3 regions of the Micromonospora sp. WMMD956 genome follow, and region 3 is predicted to be linked to each of the others. Evidence: predicted binding sites of a transcription regulator. Region 3 holds the regulator's gene; each other region holds the start of a gene.

Region 1 (7,118 bases), 580 kb from region 3:
CCTCCGGCTGCGCCTCGTCGAGCAGCTCCCGGATCGGCACGCCCAGCCAGCGGGCGTTGCCGATCAGGTCCCCGCCGACCTCGTTCGACACGCAGGCCAGGGTGACGTACCGCTCGACCATGGGGCGGGCCAGCAGGTCGGCGAAGGTCAGCTCGATCGGGTTGCGCACCCGGCCGTGGATGCGCAACCGCCAGGCGTCCGGGTCCACCTGGGGCACCACCAGCGCGGTGTCGATGCGGTAGAACCCGGACGTCGGGCTGACGTAGGGGGCGAGCTGGGTGAGGGAGAGATCCGCACCGGCCGGCACCGGCGGCGCGGGCGAGGCCGGCGCGGGCAGGGCGACCGCCTGCCGGGCCTCCGCCACCCCGCGCCGCCCGGCCAGCCAGTGCCCGCCCAGCCCGGTCACGACGGCCGCGCCGGCCAGCGCGCCGACGCCGGTCAGGAACCGCCGCCGCCCCTCCGCGCGCTCGGGATGCTCGGGGTGCTCGGGGTGCAAGGAAGGGCCCCTTGTTAACAGGGGGGTGTTAACAGGGGGCCCTTCCTTGCCGGCGGCGGCGGTGGGCGGGGTCCACGGCCAGGGGTCGGGGTGCAGGGGGCCGGCCAGCAGGAGCCAGAGCGTCAGCGCGCCCAGGGCCGCCCCGGTCAGCGCCGGCAGCGCGTCGGTGGCGTCCGCGCCGGCCCGGGTCAGCGCGGCGGCCACCCCGAGGGCCGCGAACGCCCCGATGCCCGCCAGACCGAACCACAGCCGGCGCGCGGCGAGGACGCCGAGCAGCGCCGCGAAGCCGGCCAGCAGCAGCGCCGTCCCGACCAGCAGGGCGATCTTGTCGTACGTGCCGAAGACCGCGATGCCGAACTGCTTGACCGGTTCGGGGACGGTGTCGACGACCAGCCCGCCGACCGCGACCAGCGGGGCCGACCGGGGGCCGGTCAGCACCGCCACCGGTTCGGCGGCGCCGATCGCCACGGCGGCGGCGGTGATCCCGGCCAGCGCGGCGTACCCGCGCGAGATGGTGCCCATCCGCCCAGTGTTTCCGATCGGCCGGGAACGCGACAGGCACGTCAGCGTTCCGTAAGCAACCGCCCCGTGCTCCGGACCCGGGACGGGCGGCCGGGACACGGGGCGGAAAAGCGTCAAGGCACGCCGTGGGGAGCCGGCGTGCCTTGACCGTGGTGCGGCTGGGTCGGACCCGGGTGGGTCAGAAACCGGGGCCGTGCTGGTGGCCGTGGCCGTGCGAGTGGCCGTGGCCACCGGCGGCGGCCGGCTCGGCCTTCTCCGGCTTCTCCACCACCAGGCTCTCGGTGGTGAGCAGCAGGCCGGCGATCGAGGCGGCGTTGGTGACGGCGTTGCGGGTCACCTTCACCGGGTCGATGATGCCGGACTTGACCAGGTCGACGTAGTCACCGACGGCGGCGTCGAGGCCGTGGCCCCACTGGCTGCCGGCGACCTTCTGCACCACCACGTAGCCGTCGTGGCCGGCGTTCTGGGCGATCCAGCGCAGCGGCTCGACGAGCGACTTGCGCACGATCGAGACGCCGGTCTTCTCGTCACCGGTGAAGCCGAGGTCGTCGTCGAGCACCGACAGGATCTGCGCCAGGGCGGCGCCGCCGCCCGGGACCGTGCCCTCCTCGACGGCGGCCTTCGTCGCGGCGATGGCGTCCTCGATGCGGTGCTTGCGCTCCTTCATCTCGACCTCGGTCGCCGCGCCCACCTTGATGACCGCGACGCCGCCGGAGAGCTTCGCCAGCCGCTCGGCCAGCTTCTCCCGGTCCCAGTCGGAGTCCGAGGCCTCGATCTCCTTGCGGATCTGGGCGACCCGGTCGGCGACCTCGTTGGCCTTGCCGCCGCCGTCGACGATCGTCGTGGTCTCCTTGTCGACCACGACGCGCCGGGCGGTGCCGAGCACCTCCAGGCCGACCTGGTCGAGCTTGTAGCCCAGCTCCGGGGCGACCAGCTCGGAGCCGGTGAGGATCGCCATGTCCTGGAGCATCGCCTTGCGGCGGTCGCCGAAGCCCGGGGCCTTGACCGCGCAGACCTTGATGGTCTTGCGGATCGCGTTGACCATGAGGGTGGACAGGGCCTGGCCCTCGACGTCCTCGGCGACGATCAGCAGCGGCTTGTTGTTCTGGAGGACCTTCTCCAGCAGCGGCAGCAGCTCCTCGATCGCCGAGATCTTCTGCGTGGTGATCAGGATGTACGGGTCCTCCAGGACCGCCTCCTGGCCCTCCGCGTCGGTGACGAAGTTGGGGGAGATGAAGCCCTTGTCGAACTGGAGGCCCTCGGTCACGTTGAGCTCGGTGGTGAGCGCCGAGCCCTCCTCGACGGTGATGACGCCGTCGCGACCGACCCGCTCCATCGCCTCGGCGATCAGGTCGCCGATGGTGGCGTCCTGCGCGGAGATCGTCGCCACGTGCGCGATCGACTCCTTGCCGGCGACCTCGACGGCCCGGTCGAGCAGCGCCTCGGAGACCTTCGTCGCCGCCGCGTCGACGCCCCGCTTGAGGCCGGCCGGGTTGGCGCCGGCGGCCACGTTGCGCAGGCCCTCGCGGACCATCGCCTGGGCCAGCACGGTCGCGGTGGTGGTCCCGTCGCCGGCGACGTCGTTGGTCTTGGTCGCCACCTCCTTGACCAGCTGCGCGCCGAGGTTCTCGTACGGGTTGGTGAGCTCGATCTCCTTGGCGATGGTCACGCCGTCGTTGGTGATCGTGGGCGCACCGAATTTCTTGTCCAGGACGACGTTGCGCCCGCGCGGGCCGAGAGTGACCTTGACCGCGTCCGCGAGGGCGTTGACACCGTGCTCCAGCAGGTGCCGGGCGTCGTCCGAGAAGCTCAGGATCTTCGCCATCTGTATCCCTTCGAAGCGTCACTGCCCCGGCCCGGCGAGCCGGACCGGGGCAGTGACGCGGATCGGTTGCTTACTTCTCGATGACCGCGAGGACGTCGCGGGCGGAGAGCACCAGGTACTCCTCGCCGGCGTACTTGACCTCGGTGCCGCCGTACTTCGAGTAGAGGACGGTGTCGCCGACCTTGACGTCGATCGGCACGCGGTTGCCCTTGTCGTCGATCCGGCCCGGGCCGACAGCGAGGACGGTGCCCTCCTGCGGCTTCTCCTTGGCGGTGTCGGGGATCACGATGCCCGACGCCGTGGTGGTCTCAGCCTCGTTCGCCTGGACCACGATGCGGTCCTCGAGCGGCTTGATCGCAACCTTGGTCGCGGTAGTCACGGGCATACCCTCCTGGGGTACTGGTTTCGTTGCCGGACGGCGGGGCCGACCAGCGTCAATCTGCCACATGCCACCGGGCGGGGCCGTCGTCGCGGGTGCCGGTCCGCCTGGCGTCACCCCCGGGCGCGGGGCCCGGAAGCTGGCACCCTCGATGGGAGAGTGCTAATCGCAGGTTAGGCCGTGGCTAGCACTCCGTCAAGGAGAGTGCCAACGCGTCGCCCGTCGTGTCGCCACAGTTCCGCCACCCGTCACCTCGACACGCCGCCGGCACGGGCCCCGGACCCCGCCAACCTCCGGCACCGCCGCCACCGCCGCCGGCCGGCCGCCGCCCGGGCCCGACAATGGGCGCGTGGATCTCGATCAGCTCGCCGCCCTGCATACCCCCGAGGGGTCGGCCGCGCTCGCCGCGGCGACCGAGGTGGCCGGCGGCGACCCGCTGGCCGCGGCGGCCGCGCTCCGCTCGGCCGGGGTGCCCGCCGGGCTGGCCGCCGCCGCGCTCACCCAGGCCGAGCTGCGCCGCCGGGCGGTCGGCAAGTTCGGGCCGGCGGCGGCCGGCATGTTCCTCACCCGCGCCGGCCTGGAGCAGGCGACCCGGGGGGTCGTCGCGGCCCGGCGGGCCGACCGGCTGCGCGCCGCCGGGGTGCGCACCCTGGCCGACCTGGGCTGCGGCCTCGGCGCCGACGCGCTCGCCGCCGCCCGCGCCGGCATCCGGGTGTACGGGGTGGAGGCCGACCCGGTCACCGCCGCGATGGCCGCCGCGAACGCCGAGGCCGCCGGGCTGGCCGACCGCTTCACGGTGGAGTGCGGCGACGCCACGGCGTTCGACGTGTCCGCCGTCGACGCGGCGTTCTGCGACCCGGCGCGGCGCAGGGCCGGCACCGGCCGGCGGATCTTCGACCCGAACGCCTACTCGCCGCCGTGGGACTTCGTCACCGCGCTGGCCGAGCAGGTGCCGCACACGGTGGTGAAGGTGGCCCCCGGGCTCGACCACGCGCTGATCCCGGCGGGCGCGGAGGCGGAGTGGGTGAGCGTCGGCGGCGACCTGGTCGAGGCCGCCCTGTGGTGCGGCCGCCTCGCCGAGGTCCCCCGCCGCGCCACCGTGCTGAAGGAAGGGCCCCCTGTTAACGCTTTCTGTATAGGAAGGGCCCCCTGCAATCACCCCCGACCCGCCTGCCACCACCAGCTCACCGGATCCGGCACGGAAGAGGCCGCCGTCGGCCCGGTCCGGCGGTACGTCCACGACCCCGACCCGGCCGTCGTCCGCGCGCACCTCGTGGCGGAGCTGGCCGGCGAGCTGGACGCCACGCTCGCCGACCCGAGCATCGCCTACCTGTACGCAGACGCGCCCGGCGCGACGCCCTTCGCCCGCTGCCTGGAGGTCACCGACGTGCTGCCGTTCTCGCTGAAGCGGCTGCGCGCCCTGCTGCGGGAGCGCGGGGTGGGCCGAGTCGAGATCCTCAAGCGCGGCTCGGCGCTGGAGCCGGAGCGGCTGCGGCGCGACCTGCGGCTGGCCGGTCCGCAGGCGGCGAGCCTGGTGCTGACCCGGGTGGCCGGCGCCCCCACCGTGCTGGTCTGCCGCCCGGTGCCGGATCCGCTGGATCACGGGGCGGCGGCCGGCTAGCTTGTCGGCATGGCGGGACAGGGGACTCCGGCGACGGCGCTGCTGACGAAGCGGAAGATCCGGCACAGCACCCACCCGTACGACGTGTCGCCGGACGCGCCGAACTACGGCGCGCTCGTCGCGGCGGCCCTGGGCGTGCCGCCGGAGCGGGTGTTCAAGTCCCTCGTCGCCGAGGTCGACGGCGCGCTCGCGGTGGCGGTGGTGCCGGTGACCGGCGAGCTGGACCTCAAGGCGCTCGCCGCCGCGCTCGGCGGCAAGCGGGCGACGATGGCCGACCGGACGGTCGCGGAGCGGGCCACCGGGTACGTGCGCGGTGGGATCAGCCCGCTCGGCCAGCGCAAGCGGCTGCCCACGGTGCTGGACGCCTCCGCGCTGGCCCACGACACCGTGTACGTCTCGGCTGGCCGGCGCGGCCTCCAGCTCCAGCTCGCCCCGGCCGACCTGGTCGCCCTCACCAACGCCGCCACCGCCCCCATCGCCACCGGCGGGAGTGTGTCGATTTCCGTGTTTGGGCCTGTGGTGTGATCGAGGTTGTTAGATGGTGATCCGGTCGCCGTAGGCGAGGATCAGGGCGTTGAGGGCCTTGGCCCAACCGTAGACCCGGCCGGTGATGCTCCCGCCGCCCTTACGTTTCTGCTGAACGACGAGGTAGAGGACCTTCATCGCGGCCTGCTCGGTCGGGAAGTGCCCCCGCCTGCGGGCGGCTTGGCGGAACCGGGCGTTCAGGCTTTCGATGATGTTGGTGGTGTAGAGGACTTTGCGGACCTCGTGGTCGTAGTCCAGGAACGGCACGAACTGCGGCCAGGAGGTCCGCCAGAGCCGGATCACGGCCGGGTACTGATCGCCGAACTCGGCGGCGAAGGCCTCGAACCGGGCCTCCGCAGCCGCGACGGTGGGGGCGGTGTAGATCTCCCGCAACGCGGGGGTGATCTTCTGCCAGTCCTTGCGGTTGGTGTATCGCAGTGACGCCCGCACGAGGTGCACGACGCACTGCTGGTGCACCGCCTGCGGCCAGACCTGCTCGATCGCGTCGGTCATGCCCTTGAGGCCGTCAGAGCAGACCATGAACACGTCCTCCACACCCCGGTTACGCAGTTCGGTGAGGTAACCGGCCCACTGCTTGGCGCCCTCACCGCCGGTCCCGGCCCACATGCCCAGCACGTCACGTTCCCCGTCGAGGCTGATCCCGACCACCACGTAGACGGGCCGGTTCGCGACCTGCCCCTGGCGGATCTTCATCACCAAGGCGTCGATGAACACCACCGGATAGACCCGGTCCAGGGGCCGTTGCCGCCAGGCTTCCATCTCGTCCACGACGCTGTCGGTGACCCGGCTGATCAACTCCCGGGACACGTCGGCGTCGTACACGTCCGCCAGATGCGCGGAGATCTCCCCGGTCGTCAGGCCCTTGGCATACAGCGACAGGATCGCCTCGTTGAACCCGTCCAGCCGGCGGGTGTGCTTCGGGACGATCCGCGGCGTGAACGACCCGGCCCGATCCCGAGGGACCTGGATCCGCACCGGCCCGACCTCGGTCTGCACCGTCTTCACCCCGTGCCCGTTACGGATGTTGACCCGCCGGCCGGTGGCCTCGTCCACGCCGGCCTCGTCGAGGTGAGCATCCAGCTCCGCATCGAGCGCCGATTCCAGGACGGTCCGGGTGATCCCCGCGAGGAGCCCACCCGGCCCGACCAACGACACTCCATCGGCCTTGGCCCGCTCAACCAGCTGCTGCGCGAACTCCACCTCCGCCGCCGTCGGCTGCGGAAGTTGAACAGCGTTCTTCTTGTCTGCCATGACGTGGTCCTTCCCGGACAGGACCAACGTCCTGCCCAACGGACCACACCCAGGTCAAACACGGAAAACTACGCAGTCCCTCACCAGGATTCGGAGGGCCAGCTTGAGTGACAGCGGGACTAGACACTGTGTCGAAGTCGGTGCCGGGGGTTGAGCTGCTGGCTTGAGGGTTGTGGCGTGTTGGTGTTCGAGATGTAGCGAGGTCTCCGGTATCTGGTTCAGCGACCAAGCAGAACCCGAACACCGGAGACCTCGTGGCCACTGTAGCGGTGACGAGGCGGCATGACCTGACCGACGCACAGTGGGTGGCGTTGGAGCCGTTGCTGCCCGTGGGACGTAGGCCGGGTCGGCCGTCGAGATGGACGAAACGGCAGCTCATTGATGGGATGCGGTGGCGGATACGGGTCGGTGCGCCGTGGCGGGACGTTCCGGAGTGCTACGGGTCCTGGGGGGCGGTATACGCGCTGTTTCGGCGTTG
Region 2 (7,118 bases), 920 kb from region 3:
TCGCCCTCGGCGCGCTCACCGGCCTGCGCGCCCTGCCGCCGGTGCACCACGAGGCGTACCTGGCCGCGCTGGCGGCGACGGCGGTCCTGCTCGCTGTGGTGCTGCCCCGGCTGGTCCGGGGCCCCGCGCCGACGCCGCCGGCCGCCGGCCGCCCGGACCACCCCGCCGCGCCCTCGGGGGCCGGCCACCCGGACGACCCCGCCGGGCCCGACCGCCCGCACGACCCCACCGCGCCCACCGCGCCCACCGCCCCGGCCGGTCCGCGCGGGACCGTTCCGGCGGCCCCACCCGCCGTGACCTGGCTGGCGGTGGCCGCCGGGCTGGCGACGCTGCTGCCCTGGGCCTGGTTCGGCGCGCTCGGCGGGCTGCTGGAGACCGTGCTCGCGGCGGCGGCCGCCGCGGCCGTCGGCGTCCTCGCCGGGGTGCTGCTCGACGCCCGGTTCTGGGCGCACCTCGCGGGCGGGCCGCCGCACCGGCCGGCGCGGCTGGTGCTGGTCGGCGGCCTGGTGGCCGGGGTGACGCTGCTGCTGCTCGCCGCCGGCACCGGGCAGTCCGGCGCGCAACTGCCCGCCCTGCTGACCCTGCCCCCGCTCGGCTTCGCGCTGGCCGCCCTCCAGACGCCCGCGCTGCGCTCCGGCGGGCCGGTCGGCCCCGCGCCCGTGCGCTGGCTGGTCGGGCTCGCCACGTTCGGGCCACTGGCGTTCGCCGACCCGGAGGAGATCACCCTGCTCCTGGCGGCCACCCGCGACGTCCCGTTCTGGGTGGCGGTCGCCGCCGCCGCCGGGCTCGCGGTGGCCGCGCTCCTGGCGATCGTGTACGGCGTGCTGCTGGCCCGCCCGAACGGGCACGCGCCGAGCCGGCCGGTGGCGGTGGCGACCGTCGGCGTGCTGCTCGCCGGGGCGGCGCTGGTCCACCTCGGCCCCGGCCAGCCCGGCCTGCACGGCGAACGGCTGCTCGTGGTGCTGCGCGAGCAGGCCGACCTGAGCGGCGTGCCCACCGGCGGGACGGGCCAGGCGGGCCGGGACGCCCGCGCCCGCGAGGTCTACCGGCGGCTGGTGGAAACCGCCGAACGCACCCAGGCGGGGCTGCGCCGCGACCTGACCCGGCTGGGGCTCGACCCGACGCCGTACTACCTGGTCAACGCGATCGAGGTGGACGGCGGGCCGGCGGTGCGCGCCTGGCTGTCGGGCCGGCGGGAGGTGGACCGGGTGCTGCTGAGCCAGCGGCTGCGCCCGCTGCCGGCCCCCGCGCCGACCAGCCGGGGCGACCAGGCGGGCCCCTCCGGGCCGGCGTGGAACGTCTCCCTGCTCCGCGCCGACCAGGTCTGGTCGCAGCTCGGGGTCACCGGGGCCGGCGTCGTGGTGGGCAGCTCCGACTCCGGGGTGGACGGTCGGCACCCGGCGCTGGCCGGCGGCTTCCGCGGCGGCGACGACTCCTGGTACGACCCGTGGGACCACACCCGCGCGCCGACCGACCAGGGCGGCCACGGCACCCACACGACGGGCAGCGCCGTCGGGCGGGACGGGATCGGGGTGGCCCCCGGGGCGAGTTGGGTCGGCTGCGTCAACCTCGACCGCAACCTCGGCAGCCCGGCGCGCTACCTCGACTGCCTCCAGTTCATGCTGGCCCCGTTCCCGGCCGGCGGCGACCCGTTCACCGACGGGCGGCCCGAGCGGGCCCCCCAGGTGCTGACGAACTCGTGGGGCTGCCCGCCGATCGAGGGCTGCGACCCGGCGGCGCTGCGGCCGGCGGCCGACGCGCTGGACGCGGCGGGCATCTTCGTCGTCGCGGCGGCCGGCAACACCGGGCCGTACTGCCGGTCGATCGAGGATCCGCCGGCGACGTACCCGGACGTGTTCACCGTCGGGGCGACCGACCGGGAGCGCCAGGTCGCCGACTTCTCCAGCCGGGGGCCGGCGCCCGGCGCGGCGAAGCCGGACGTGGTCGCCCCGGGCGTGGGGGTGCTCTCCGCGATGCCGGGCGGCGGCTATGCCACCCTCGACGGCACGTCGATGGCCGCCCCGCAGGTCGCGGGCGTGGTGGCGCTGATGTGGTCGGCGAACCCGACGCTGGTCGGCGACCTGGAGCGCACCCGCCGGATCCTGCGCGACACCGCCGTCCCGGCCGGGGCGACGTACGCCTCCCGCAAGCCGGCCGACGCCTGCGGCGGGGACGCGAACATCAGCGGGGCGGGCCTGGTCGACGCGTACGCCGCTGTCCGCGCGGCCCGCTGAGCGGTAAGGAAGGGCCCCTTGTTAACGCATACGGTAGAGAGGGGTCCCCTTCTCACCTCGCGCCCCGCGCCCCGGCGGCGGCCCCGCGATCCTCGCCCTGGCGGCAGGCTAAACGGGCACCGGGCCGGATAGCGCCGTTCGGCCGCCCCGGCATCGACGGTCACCTACCGTCGAGGTGAGGAGGCCGCGATGACCACGGACGACGAGCGGGCCGAGGCTCCACGTTCCGCCGCCTGGGTGCCGGTCGAGGAGATCCCGGGGCAACTGCCGTTCGACCGGCTGGACTACGGCGACGCCGAGCAACTGGCGGAGATGGCCGGGGGCGACGCGCCCGGGGCGGAGGAGCCGGTGGTCCTGGTCGACGAGCCGATCCGCGTTGACGAGCCGATCCGCATTCGCCGGCCGCCCGGTCGGGCCGGGCGGCGACGCGACCAGCCGCCCCTGCCGACGTGAGAGCCGCCGGCGTGAGAGCCGCCGGCGGGCAAGTGCCCGAGGCCGGAGTGCCCGACACGGGAGTGCCCGAGGACCGAGTGGCCTTGGCCGGAGTGCCCACGGCCCGAGTGTCCGAGGCCGGAGTGGCCGGCGCTGGCGGCCGTGACGGCGCGGAGGGGGCGGGCCGCTGACGCGACCCGCCCCCTCGACGTGCGGTGTAACTGAACTCCGGTGGGAGCTGGACTCAGAAGTCCATGTCCCCGCCGCCCGGGCCAGCCGCGGCGGCCGGGGCCTTCTCCGGCTTGTCCGCGACGACGGCCTCGGTGGTGAGGAAGAGCGCCGCGATCGACGAGGCGTTCTGCAGCGCCGACCGGGTCACCTTGGCCGGGTCGATGATGCCCGCGGCCAGCAGGTCCACGTACTCGCCGCTGGCGGCGTTGAGGCCGTGGCCGGCGTCCAGGTTGCGGACGCGCTCGACGACGACGCCACCCTCCAGGCCGGCGTTGACGGCGATCTGCCGCAGCGGGGCGTCCAGCGCGATCTTGACGATCTGCGCGCCGGTCGCCTCGTCGCCGGTCAGGTCCAGCTTGTCGAAGGCGGTCTTGCCGGCCTGCACCAGCGCGACGCCACCACCCGGGACGATGCCCTCCTCGACGGCGGCCTTCGCGTTGCGGACGGCGTCCTCGATGCGGTGCTTGCGCTCCTTCAGCTCGACCTCGGTGGCCGCGCCGACCTTGATCACCGCAACACCGCCGGCCAGCTTGGCCAGGCGCTCCTGCAGCTTCTCGCGGTCGTAGTCGGAGTCGCTCTTGTCGATCTCGGCCCGGATCTGGTTGACCCGGCCCTGGATCTGCTCGGCGTCGCCGGCACCGTCGACGATGGTGGTCTCGTCCTTGGTCACCACGACCTTGCGGGCGCGGCCCAGCATGTCGAGGCCGGCGGCCTCCAGCTTGAGGCCGAGCTCCTCGCTGATGACCTGGCCACCGGTGAGGATGGCGATGTCGGTCAGCATGGCCTTGCGGCGGTCGCCGAAGCCGGGGGCCTTGACGGCCGCGGACTTGAAGACGCCCTTGACCTTGTTGACCACCAGGGTCGGCAGGGCCTCGCCCTCCACGTCCTCGGCGATGATCAGCAGCGGCTTGCCCGACTGCATGACCTTCTCCAGGATCGGGAGCAGGTCCTTCACCGACGAGATCTTGCTGTTGGCGATCAGGATGTAGGGCTCGTCGAAGACGGCCTCCATCCGCTCCGGGTCGGTCATGAAGTACGCGGAGATGTAGCCCTTGTCGAAGCGCATGCCCTCGGTGAGCTCGAGCTCCAGGCCGAAGGTGTTGCTCTCCTCGACGGTGATGACGCCTTCCTTGCCGACCTTGTCCATCGCCTCGGCGATGATCTCGCCGACGGTGCTGTCACCGGCGGAGATGGAGGCGGTGGAGGCGATCTGCTCCTTGGTCTCGACGTCCTTGGCGAGCTTGGACAGCTCCTCCGAGACGCTGGCCACGGCGGCCTCGATGCCCCGCTTCAGGGCCATCGGGTTGGCGCCGGCGGCCACGTTGCGCAGGCCCTCGCGGACCAGGGCCTGGGCCAGGACGGTCGCCGTCGTCGTGCCGTCACCGGCCACGTCGTCGGTCTTCTTGGCGACCTCCTTGACCAGCTCGGCGCCGATCTTCTCGTACGGGTCCTCGAGCTCGATCTCCTTGGCGATGCTCACACCATCGTTGGTGATGGTGGGGGCACCCCACTTCTTCTCGAGCACCACGTTGCGGCCCTTCGGGCCGAGGGTCACCTTCACGGCGTCGGCGAGCTGGTTCATGCCCCGCTCGAGGCCGCGGCGAGCCTCTTCGTCGAACGCGATCATCTTGGCCATACGGCGTTGTCCTCCTGGACACTCACGGGCCACCCGAGTGTGTGTCCCGGATGGGCCGCCTGGTGTACGCACCTTGGGACGTCGCCACCTGGCGACGACGACGTCTCCTCGGCCGGGCCGGATAGCCCGCGACGACCGGCCATGTGCCGCCCGACGGATCTCCGCCGTGCGGCCGTGGCCCCACCGTCCCGACCATTGGCACTCACCCAAGGCGAGTGCCAATGACTTGTTTAGCACTCTGCCCTGCCGAGTGCAAGCACGATGCGGCGGACGGACCGGGTCGACCCCACCTGACCAGCGCGACCCGGCCCGCCGGTTCAGCCGATTTCACCCGCCGGCCGGGCGGCGGTAACCGACCCCTCGTACGCCCGCCGCCCGGCGCACGTGACGACCGTAACGACCGGCCGGACCGGGACGACCAGGCGCACCAGGGCGACCAGGCACACGGCCAGGGCCAGGACGGACCAAGGCCAGGACGGACGAGGGCAGGACCGACGAGGGCAGGACCGACGAGGCAGGACGGTCGGACCAAGAAGGGCGAGAGAGCCGAGAGGGTGCGGCCAGGCAGGCGAGGGCCAGAGCAGGCGAGAGCCGGGACCGGCACGAGCGGCCACCGACCGCGGCGCGGCGCGCCGGGGCACCCGGGACCATCCGCCCGCCCCTTCCCCGGGCAGGCCGACCAGCGGGTCCGGGCGGAAACACAGCCGGGCGGCGGCCACGACGCGGCGCGGCCCGGTGGGCAGGGCTACCACGGCGGGACGGCACGGCGCGAACCGGCGGTGGCACCGGGCCAAGGTGGTGCTGGGCCAAGGTGGCACCGGGCCAAGCTGGCGCCGGACCAAGCTGGGGCCGGACCAGGGTGGAGCCTTGGCCAGGGTGGGTCGGCAACCCGGCGCGGCACCTGGCGGCCGGGAAACCGACCGCAGCCCGACCAAGCACGGCCGACCGGCCCTTCGGGCCCCGGTGGGATCGATCGATCGGACGGAGATGGCTGGGACATGCGCCCTGGGACGTGCGCCCTCCCCGGCGGCGATGTGGGAACGGTCCGCAGCATTCCTGGACCGCCCCGTCCGCGCCGCCCCGGACCGATCCGTCCGCGCCGACCGGGGCGGCGCGCTCCGCCGGCCATCGGTGGCCCGCCCGCCCGCGGGCCAACCGGTCGGGGCGTCAGGCGACGACGCGTACGCGCTCGGCCTGCGGCCCCTTCTGCCCCTGCGCGATCTCGAACTCCACGCGCTGCCCGTCGTCCAGCGCCTTGTAGCCGTCCATCTCGATGGCGGAGAAGTGGACGAAGACGTCCTGCCCCCCGTCGACGGCGATGAAGCCGTAGCCCTTCTCGGCGTTGAACCACTTCACGGTGCCCTGTGCCACGGTGCACTTCCTAACGTCGCGCGGCCTTCCACGAGCGGGTACGCCGACGGAACCGGCGGCCCCGGGAACACCGGTTTCACCCGTCTGCGCCGACCGGGAAACCAGTGACCGAAATCGCACGCTACACGAGGAGTGACGACGGCGCACGACCACAAATAGGGCTATAACGGACCGACCTCAACCCGGTGCGGCATAGGCGGCCATCACTGCGATAGGTATGCGGGATGACAGCAGGTTCCCGCCCGCCGACCGACCCGGGCAGCGCCCCGACGGGGACGGCCGACACCGCCGCGCCGGCAGTCGACGTACGCCGGTTGACCCTGCCGGACGCGGCGCGGATGCGGGCGCTGCGGCTGGAGATGCTCGCCGACGCGCCGCTGGCCTTCCTGGAGACCCTGGCGGAGGCCGCCGCCCGCCCGCACGCCGAGTACGCGGCCCGCGTCGCGTCGGTCGCCAGCGGCCGGCACACCGCCCAGTTCGTCGCCGACCCCGGCGCGGACCGGCCGGGTGGCCCCGCCGGGCGGCTCGTCGGGCACGCCGGCGGGACGATCTCGGCGGACGAACCCGGCCTCACCGTCGTCTACGCCGTCTACGTCACGCCGGCCCGGCGCGGCACCGGGCTGCTCGCCGCGCTGATCGAGGGGGTCGCCGCCTGGTCCCGGGAGTGCGGTCGGCCGGAGCTGATGCTGGAGGTGGTCGTCGGCAACGACCGCGCCTACCGGGCGTACCGGAGGCTGGGCTTCGTCGACACGGGCGTGCGGGTCCCGCACCCGAGGCTCCCCGCCCTGCGCGAGCTCCAGATGCGCCGCCCGGCCTGAGGCGGGGGTGTTTGCAGGGGCCCCCTGTACAACAGAAAGCGTTAACAAGGGGCCCCTCCTTGCACCTCAGGCGGGGCGGCGGCTCTGGACGATGCGGAACCGGTTCGCCACGTACGCGCCGTCGGTCAGCGCCGCGTTCGCCGCCGGGTTGGCGCCGCTGCCGTGGAAGTCGGAGAACGCCGCCGACTGGTTGACGAAGACGCCGCCGGTCAGGTTGCACGACAGGTGCACGCCGACGTCGATCGCCGCCGCCTCGGCCGCGTCCAGCACCGCCGGGTCGGTCGAGTAGACGGCGGCGGTCAGCGCCCCGGACTCGCCCACGGTGGCGCGCAGGAGCTCCAGGCTGTGCGCGGTGGAGTCGGTGGCGATCACGAACGAGATCGGCCCGAACCACTC
Region 3 (7,118 bases):
GCGCCAGCCGCTGCGGCTACTGCGACTTCAACACCTACACCGCCGACGAGCTGGGCGGCGGGGCGAGCCGCGAGGCGTACGCCGACACGGTGCTCGCCGAGCTGGCGCTGGCCGCCCGGGTGCTCGGCGACGCCCCGCCGCCCCGGGTCGACACCGTGTTCGTCGGCGGCGGCACGCCCACCCTGCTGCCCGCCGACGACCTGGCCCGCATCCTCGACGGCATCGACCGCGCCTGGGGGCTGGCCGCCGACGCGGAGGTGACCACCGAGGCCAACCCCGAGTCGGTGACGCCGGAGTCGCTGAAGACCCTGCGGGCCGCCGGGTACACCCGGATCTCGCTGGGCATGCAGTCGGCCGCGCCGGGGGTGCTGGCGATCCTCGACCGCCGGCACCGCGCCGGCCGGGCCACCGAGGCCGCCCGGGAGGCCCGCGACGCCGGGTTCGACCACGTCAACCTCGACCTGATCTACGGTACGCCGGGAGAGAGCGCCGACGACTTCGCCGCGTCCCTGGCGCAGGTGGTGGCCGGCGGGGTGGACCACGTCAGCGCGTACGCCCTGATCGTGGAGGACGGCACCCGGTTGGCCGCGCGGATGCGGCGCGGCGAGCTGCCGTACCCCTCCGACGACGTGGCGGCGGACCGCTACCTGGCCGCGGAGGCGGCCCTCGACGCGGCCGGCTTCTCCTGGTACGAGGTGTCCAACTGGGCCCGCACGCCGGCCGGCCGGTGCCGGCACAACCTGCTCTACTGGACCGGCGGCGACTGGTGGGGCCTCGGGCCGGGGGCGCACAGCCACGTCGGCGGGGTGCGCTGGTGGAACGTCAAGCACCCGGCCGCGTACGCGAAGCGCCTCGCGGCGGGGGAGTCGCCCGGCCTGGCCCGGGAGGTGCTCACGCCCGACGAGGCCCACACGGAGGACGTGATGCTGCGGCTGCGGCTCGCCTCGGGGCTGCCCCTGGCCGTGCTGGACGATGCGGGCCGGGCCGCGGCCCGGCGGGCGTTGGCCGACGGCCTGCTCGACCCGGCCGGGCACGCGGCGGGCCGGGCGGTGCTCACGCTGCGCGGCCGGCTGCTGGCCGACGCGGTCGTGCGCGACCTGCTGCCCTGACGGGGGTGGCCCCGACCGGCCGGGGGAGCGGCCGGTCGGGGTCACGTGACCAGCGGGGTCACTTGATCAGGTTGACGGTCATCGGGTAGCGGTAGGGGCTGCCCTCGTTCGCCTTGATGCCGGCGACGATGCCGAAGATGATGCCCACGATCATCGCGCCGAACCCGATCAGGAGCCCCACCAGGATGCAGGTGAGGATCCAGCCGATCAGGGCGATGACCGACCAGAGGAGCTGGAAGTTCAGCGCCGCCACCGCGTGCGCGCGGACCGTCGGTGACTGGTTGCCCCGGGCGAGCAGGGCGATCAGCGGCGCGAGCCAGCCGAGCACGCCGCCGCCGAGGAACATCCCCGCCGCGCCGCCGAAGTGGGCCACCAGGACCCAGGTCTTGTCCTCGTTGTTGGCGTAGCCGCCGGAGGGCGGGCCGTACGCGCCGCCGGTCGGGTAGCCGCCACCGGGCGGGGGGAAGCCGCCCGCCCCGGGCGGCGGGTAGCCGGCCGACGGCGGCTGGTCGCCGGTGGGCGGCGGATAGCCACCGGGCGGGGGATAGCCGCCCGCCCCGGGCGCGCCGGACAGTGGTGCGGTGGGCTCGTGCCCCGGCGAGCCGTACGGTGCCGACGGGTTCGGCTCCGGCGGGTAGCCGCCGGGGTCGCCCGATCCGGGAGGGCGAGGTGGTTCAGTCATGCACGTCACGGTAGGGGTTGCGGGCAAGTCGGCACCAGTGCGACACCAGCTCGGCGGAGCGGATCTTCGGCCCGCGTGCGCAGGTGACGGCCCGCGCCGGGCGGCCGTCGACCGGTCGGCCCGCGCCCGCGCGGCGGCCACCGCACCCACGGTCCGTCGTTGATCTTACCCAGGACGGGGCAGCCGACGTAGACTGGCACTCGTTACAGTCGAGTGCCAGGCGTCGACGCGCCGGCGGAGCGCCGACCTGCGGTGCCGCCGCGCCGCCGGGCCCGACGTGCGACAGGAGGTGGCAGGGTGGGTCTGGACGACCGCAAGCTCGCCGTGCTCCGCGCGATCGTCGAGGACTACGTCGCCACCCAGGAGCCGGTCGGCAGCAAGGCGCTGGTCGAGCGGCACCAGCTCGGCGTCTCCCCCGCGACGGTCCGCAACGACATGGCGGTGCTGGAGGAGGAGGGCTACATCCGGCAGCCGCACACCAGCGCCGGCCGGGTACCCACCGACCGGGGCTACCGCCTCTTCGTCGACCGGCTGTCCCGGGTCAAGCCGCTCAGCCCGGCCGAGCGCCGGGCGATCGAGCGCTTCCTGGTCGGCGCGGTCGACCTCGACGACGTGGTGCACCGCACGGTGCGGCTGCTGGCGCAGCTCACCCGGCAGGTCGCCGTGGTGCAGTATCCCTCGCTGGCCCGCTCGTCGGTGCGGCACCTGGAGCTGGTGCCGATCTCCACCACCCGGCTGATGCTGGTGATGATCGCCGACACGGGCCGGGTCGAGCAGCGGCTGGTCGAGCTGCCCGCGCCGGTGGCCGCCGACGACGTCACCGACCTGCGCCGGCTGGTCAACGAGAAGCTCGTCGGCAGCCGGCTGTCGGAAACCCCGCCGTTGGTGCAGGCGCTGGTCGAGGAGTCGACCCCGCACCTGCGCGGCACCATGACCACGCTCTCCACCGTCCTGCTGGAGACGCTGGTCGAGCGGCACGAGGAGCGCATCGCGCTGGCCGGCACCGCCAACCTGACCCGGGGCGGCCTGCTCGACTTCCAGGGGTCCCTGCGGCCCATCCTGGAGGCGCTGGAGGAGGAGGTGGTGATGCTCAAGCTCATCGGCGAGGCCGAGTCGACCACCACCCGCGTGCTGATCGGCGACGAGAACGAGATCGACAACCTGCGGGCCGCCTCGGTGGTCAGCACCGGCTACGGCCCGGGGGCGACCGCGCTCGGTGGACTGGGCGTGGTCGGCCCCACCCGGATGGACTACCCCGGCACCATCGCCACGGTGCGGGCCGTGGCACGCTACGTGGGCGAGCTGCTGGCCCAGAACTGACCAGTCAGGGCCGACGGCCGGCTCCGGCCGACGACCGGCGCAACGCGACAAGAACATGAGGACACGGGACGCAGTGGCCAGGGACTACTACGGCATCCTCGGCGTGAGCCGGGAGGCCTCCGACGACGAGATCAAGCGCGCCTACCGCAAGCTGGCGCGGCAGTTCCACCCGGACGTCAATCCGGACCCGGAGGCACAGGAGAAGTTCAAGGACATCAACGCCGCGTACGAGGTCCTCTCGGACGACCGGAAACGGCAGATCGTCGACCTCGGCGGCGACCCCCTCGCCCCCGGCGGCGGTGGCATGGGCGGCCCGGGCGGGCCCGGCGGGGCCGGCCCGTTCGTCGGCTTCCAGGACATCATGGACGCCTTCTTCGGCGGCGCGGCCGGCGGCTCCCGGGGCCCGCGCCCGCGCACCCGCCCCGGCGCGGACGCGATCCTGCGCCTGGAGCTGGACCTGCACGAGACGGCGTTCGGTGTCGAGGCACCCATCACCGTCGACACGGCGGTGCTCTGCACCACCTGCTCCGGGGCGGGCACGGCGGCCGGCACCCACCTGGCCACCTGCGAGGCGTGCGGCGGCCGGGGCGAGGTCCAGTCGGTGCAGCGCACCTTCCTCGGCCAGGTGGTCTCCGCCCGGCCGTGCACGGTCTGCCAGGGCTACGGCACCACCATCCCGCACCCCTGCCCGACCTGCACCGGCGACGGTCGGGTGCGCACCCGCCGCTCGCTGACCGTCAAGATCCCCGCCGGGGTCGAGGACGGCATGCGCATCCGGCTCGCCCAGCAGGGCGAGGTCGGCCCGGGCGGCGGCACCGCCGGCGACCTCTACGTCGAGATCCACGAGCGCCCGCACGACGTCTACTCCCGCAAGGGCGACGACCTGCACTGCCGGGTCACCGTCCCGATGACCGCCGCCGCGCTCGGCACCCGGCTGACCATCAAGACCCTCGACAGCGAGGAGACGGTCGACGTCAAGGCCGGCACCCAGCCGGGCAGCACCCTGCGGCTGCGCGCCCGGGGCGTGCCGCACCTGCGCGGCACCGGCCGGGGCGACCTCTACGTCCACCTCGACGTGCGCACCCCGACCAAGCTCGACGCCGACCAGGAGAAGATGCTGCGCGACTTCGCCAAGACCCGGGGCGAGGAGGTCGCCGAGCTGAGCAAGCAGGGTGGCTTCTTCTCCCGGATGCGCGACGCCTTCAACGGGCACGCCTGAGGTGTCGGCGCCGCTGTTCCTGGTCGACGCGCTGCCCACCGGCGACTCGCTGACCCTCGGCGGCCCGGAGGGGCACCACGCGGCCACCGTGCAGCGGCTGCGCGCCGGCGAGGAGCTGCTGCTGGCCGACGGCCGGGGCGGCACGGCCACCGCCGTGGTCACCGCCGTCGGCAGGGGCGCCCTCGACCTGCGGGTCACCGCCCGGGGGCACGTCGACGCGCCCGTCCCCCGGCTCGTCGTGGCGCAGGGCATCGCCAAGGGCGACCGGGGCGAGTTGGCCGTGCAGGCGATGACCGAGGTCGGGGTCGACGAGATTGTGCCCTGGGCGGCGGCCCGCTCGGTGGCGCAGTGGCGCGGCGACCGGGGCGTACGGGCCCGGGAGAAGTGGGCGGCGACCGCCCGGGAGGCGGCGAAGCAGGCCCGTCGGGCATGGCTGCCCGTGGTGGCCGGCGCCCCCGACGAGTCCACGGCCACGGTGGCCCGCCGGATCGCGGGGGCCGCCGCCGCGTTCGTCCTGCACGAGGAGGCGCAGGAGCCGCTGACCGCCGCCGCGCTGCCCGCCGCGGGCGAGATCGTGCTGGTCGTCGGCCCGGAGGGCGGCATCACCGACGCGGAGGTGACCGCGTTCACTCAGGCCGGCGCCCGCCCGGTGCGCCTCGGCCCGCACGTGCTGCGCACCTCCACGGCGGGCGTCGCCGCCCTCTGCGTCCTGGCGACCCGCCTGTCCCGCTGGTGACCGTGACCCGCCTGTCCTGTCGGTGACCCGTCTGTCCCGCCGGCGGTCCGCCTGTCCTGTCGGTGACCTGCCTGTCCCGCCGGCGGTCCGCCTGTCCTGTCGGTGACCTGCCTGTCCCGCTGGTGACCCGCCTGTCCTGTCGGTGACCCGCCTGTCCCGCTGGTGAACCCCGGCCGGGTCAGGTGCGCAGGTAGGACGCGCCGTTGAGGTCGACGACCGTGCCGGAGGCCCACTCCGCCTCCGCCGACGCGAGCCAGTGGACCGCCGCCGCGATCTCCTCCGGGCGGGCCACCCGGCCGAACGGGCTCTGCGCCCGGATCGCCGCGCCGCTCTCGCCGGCGAGGTGCTCCGTGGTCATGTCCGTCTCCACGAAGCCGGGGGCCACCGTCGCGACCGCGATGCCGTACGGGGCCAGCGCCACCGCGAGGGACTGGCCGAGCGCGTTGAGCCCCGCCTTGCTCGCCCCGTACGCCGGCTGCTCCGGCTCGCCCCGGAACGCGCCCCGCGACGACACGTTGACGACCCGGCCGCCCCGCCCCCGCATGTGCTGGGCCGCGCACCAGGTCACGTTGGCCGCGCCCGTCAGGTTGGTCTCCAGCACCAGCCGCCAGCGCCGCTGCCAGTCGGCGTAGGACGCGCCGAACACCGGGTGCGGCGCGTTCCGCTCGCCGTACACCCCGGCGTTGTTGACCAGCACGTCGAGCCCGCCGAGGCGGGCCGCCGCGTCGTCGACCATCACCCGTACCGCCTCGGGGTCGGCCAGGTCCGCGCGGACCACGACGTGACCGTCGCCCGGCAGCTCCGCGCGCAGCCGCTCGGCCAGCTCCCCGGAGCCCCGGTGGTGGATCGCCACCCGGTCCCCGCCGGCCGCGAACCGCGTCGCCACCGCGCGCCCGATGCCCCGCGAGGCCCCCGTCACCAGCACCGCCCGTGAAGTCACGCGGCCATCATGCCCCAGCCGCCCGGCACCACTTACCATGCCCCGATGGGATCCGACTGCCTGTTCTGCCGCATCGTCGCCGGGGAGATCCCGGCCACCGTCGTCCGGGAGACCGCCACCACCCTCGCCTTCCGCGACATCGACCCGAAGGCCCCGGTGCACGTGCTGGTCATCCCCAAGGAGCACTACGCCGACGTGGCGACCCTCGGCCAGGGCGACCCGGCGCTCGCCGGCGAGCTGCTGGCCACGGCCGCCGCCGTGGCCGAGGACGAGGGGCTGCTCGGCGACGGCTTCCGGCTGATGTTCAACACCGGGGCGTACGGCGGCCAGGAGGTCTTCCACGTGCACGCCCACGTGCTCGGCGGCGCGCCGTTGGGCCCGATGCTCTGCCGCTGAGGGAGCGGGCGCGTCCGTGCGGGCGCGTCCGTCGCGGACGCGCCCCGCGCCGAGGTGTTAGGAAGGGGCCCTTCCTATGCAGAATGCGTTAACAAGGGGCCCCTCCTTACACTGCGGGCGTGGGTGGAATCGGCGAGCGGCTCGGGCGGATGGTGCGGCGGGTCCAGGCCGAGGGGCGGGTGCCGGCGGTCGCCGCGGCCCTGCACCGGGCGGACCGCCCGCTCTGGACCTGCGAGGCCGGCGGCACCGGCAACGACACCGCGCTCGGCCCGCAGACGCTGTTCCGGATCGGCTCGGTCACCAAGACGTTCACCGCCGTGCTGGTCATGCAGTGCCGCGACGCCGGCCTGCTCGACCTCGACGACCCCGTCGGCGCGCACCTCGACGTGCCCGCGCACGGCGAGCTGACCGTGCGCCGGCTGCTGTCGCACACCGCCGGCCTGCAACGGGAGCCGCACGGCGACGTCTGGGACACCCTGCGCGCCCCCGGGGCGGACGATCTGCTGGCCGACCTGGCGCGCGCCGAGCGGGTCCTGCCGCCGGCCCGCCGCTTCCACTACTCCAACCTGGGCCTGGCGGTGCTCGGCCAGCTCGTCGCCCGGCTGCGCGGCGGCACCTGGGCCGAGGTGCTCGCCGACCGGGTGCTCGACCCGCTCGCCCTGACCGCCACCACCGACCGGCCGGGCCCGGCGGCGGCCACCGGGTTCCTCGTCGAC

Evidence for each region. Region 3 encodes HrcA, which represses chaperone genes, less so after heat shock. Its sites were predicted from a motif close to GGTTNGCACNCTCNNNNNGAGNGTGCNAACC; they were not measured.
Region 1: a site for HrcA is predicted at 3,360-3,390, ahead of groES (co-chaperone GroES). Genes of this name have one in related genera too.
Region 2: a site for HrcA is predicted at 4,727-4,757, ahead of groL (chaperonin GroEL). Genes of this name have one in related genera too.

What each region holds. Positions count from the first base shown of each region.
Region 1 is NZ_JARUBI010000005.1:1,700,655-1,707,772, forward strand. Features, by position in the region: gene O7628_RS07815 (molybdopterin-dependent oxidoreductase) at 1-1,018, opposite strand, end outside; gene groL (chaperonin GroEL) at 1,197-2,843, opposite strand; gene groES (co-chaperone GroES) at 2,914-3,228, opposite strand; gene O7628_RS07830 (methyltransferase domain-containing protein) at 3,572-4,843, shown strand; gene ybaK (Cys-tRNA(Pro) deacylase) at 4,853-5,368, shown strand; gene O7628_RS07840 (IS256 family transposase) at 5,378-6,640, opposite strand; partial or broken gene O7628_RS07845 (IS5 family transposase) at 6,895-7,118, shown strand, end outside.
Region 2 is NZ_JARUBI010000005.1:2,032,753-2,039,870, forward strand. Features, by position in the region: gene O7628_RS09405 (S8 family serine peptidase) at 1-2,234, shown strand, start outside; gene O7628_RS09410 (hypothetical protein) at 2,424-2,687, shown strand; gene groL (chaperonin GroEL) at 2,911-4,533, opposite strand; gene O7628_RS09420 (cold-shock protein) at 5,701-5,904, opposite strand; gene O7628_RS09425 (GNAT family N-acetyltransferase) at 6,243-6,722, shown strand; gene paaN (phenylacetic acid degradation protein PaaN) at 6,789-7,118, opposite strand, start outside.
Region 3 is NZ_JARUBI010000005.1:1,115,694-1,122,811, reverse strand. Features, by position in the region: gene hemW (radical SAM family heme chaperone HemW) at 1-1,109, shown strand, start outside; gene O7628_RS05185 (DUF4870 domain-containing protein) at 1,168-1,791, opposite strand; gene hrcA (heat-inducible transcriptional repressor HrcA) at 2,089-3,111, shown strand; gene dnaJ (molecular chaperone DnaJ) at 3,185-4,330, shown strand; gene O7628_RS05170 (16S rRNA (uracil(1498)-N(3))-methyltransferase) at 4,332-5,066, shown strand; gene O7628_RS05165 (SDR family oxidoreductase) at 5,245-6,006, opposite strand; gene O7628_RS05160 (histidine triad nucleotide-binding protein) at 6,052-6,402, shown strand; gene O7628_RS05155 (serine hydrolase domain-containing protein) at 6,522-7,118, shown strand, end outside.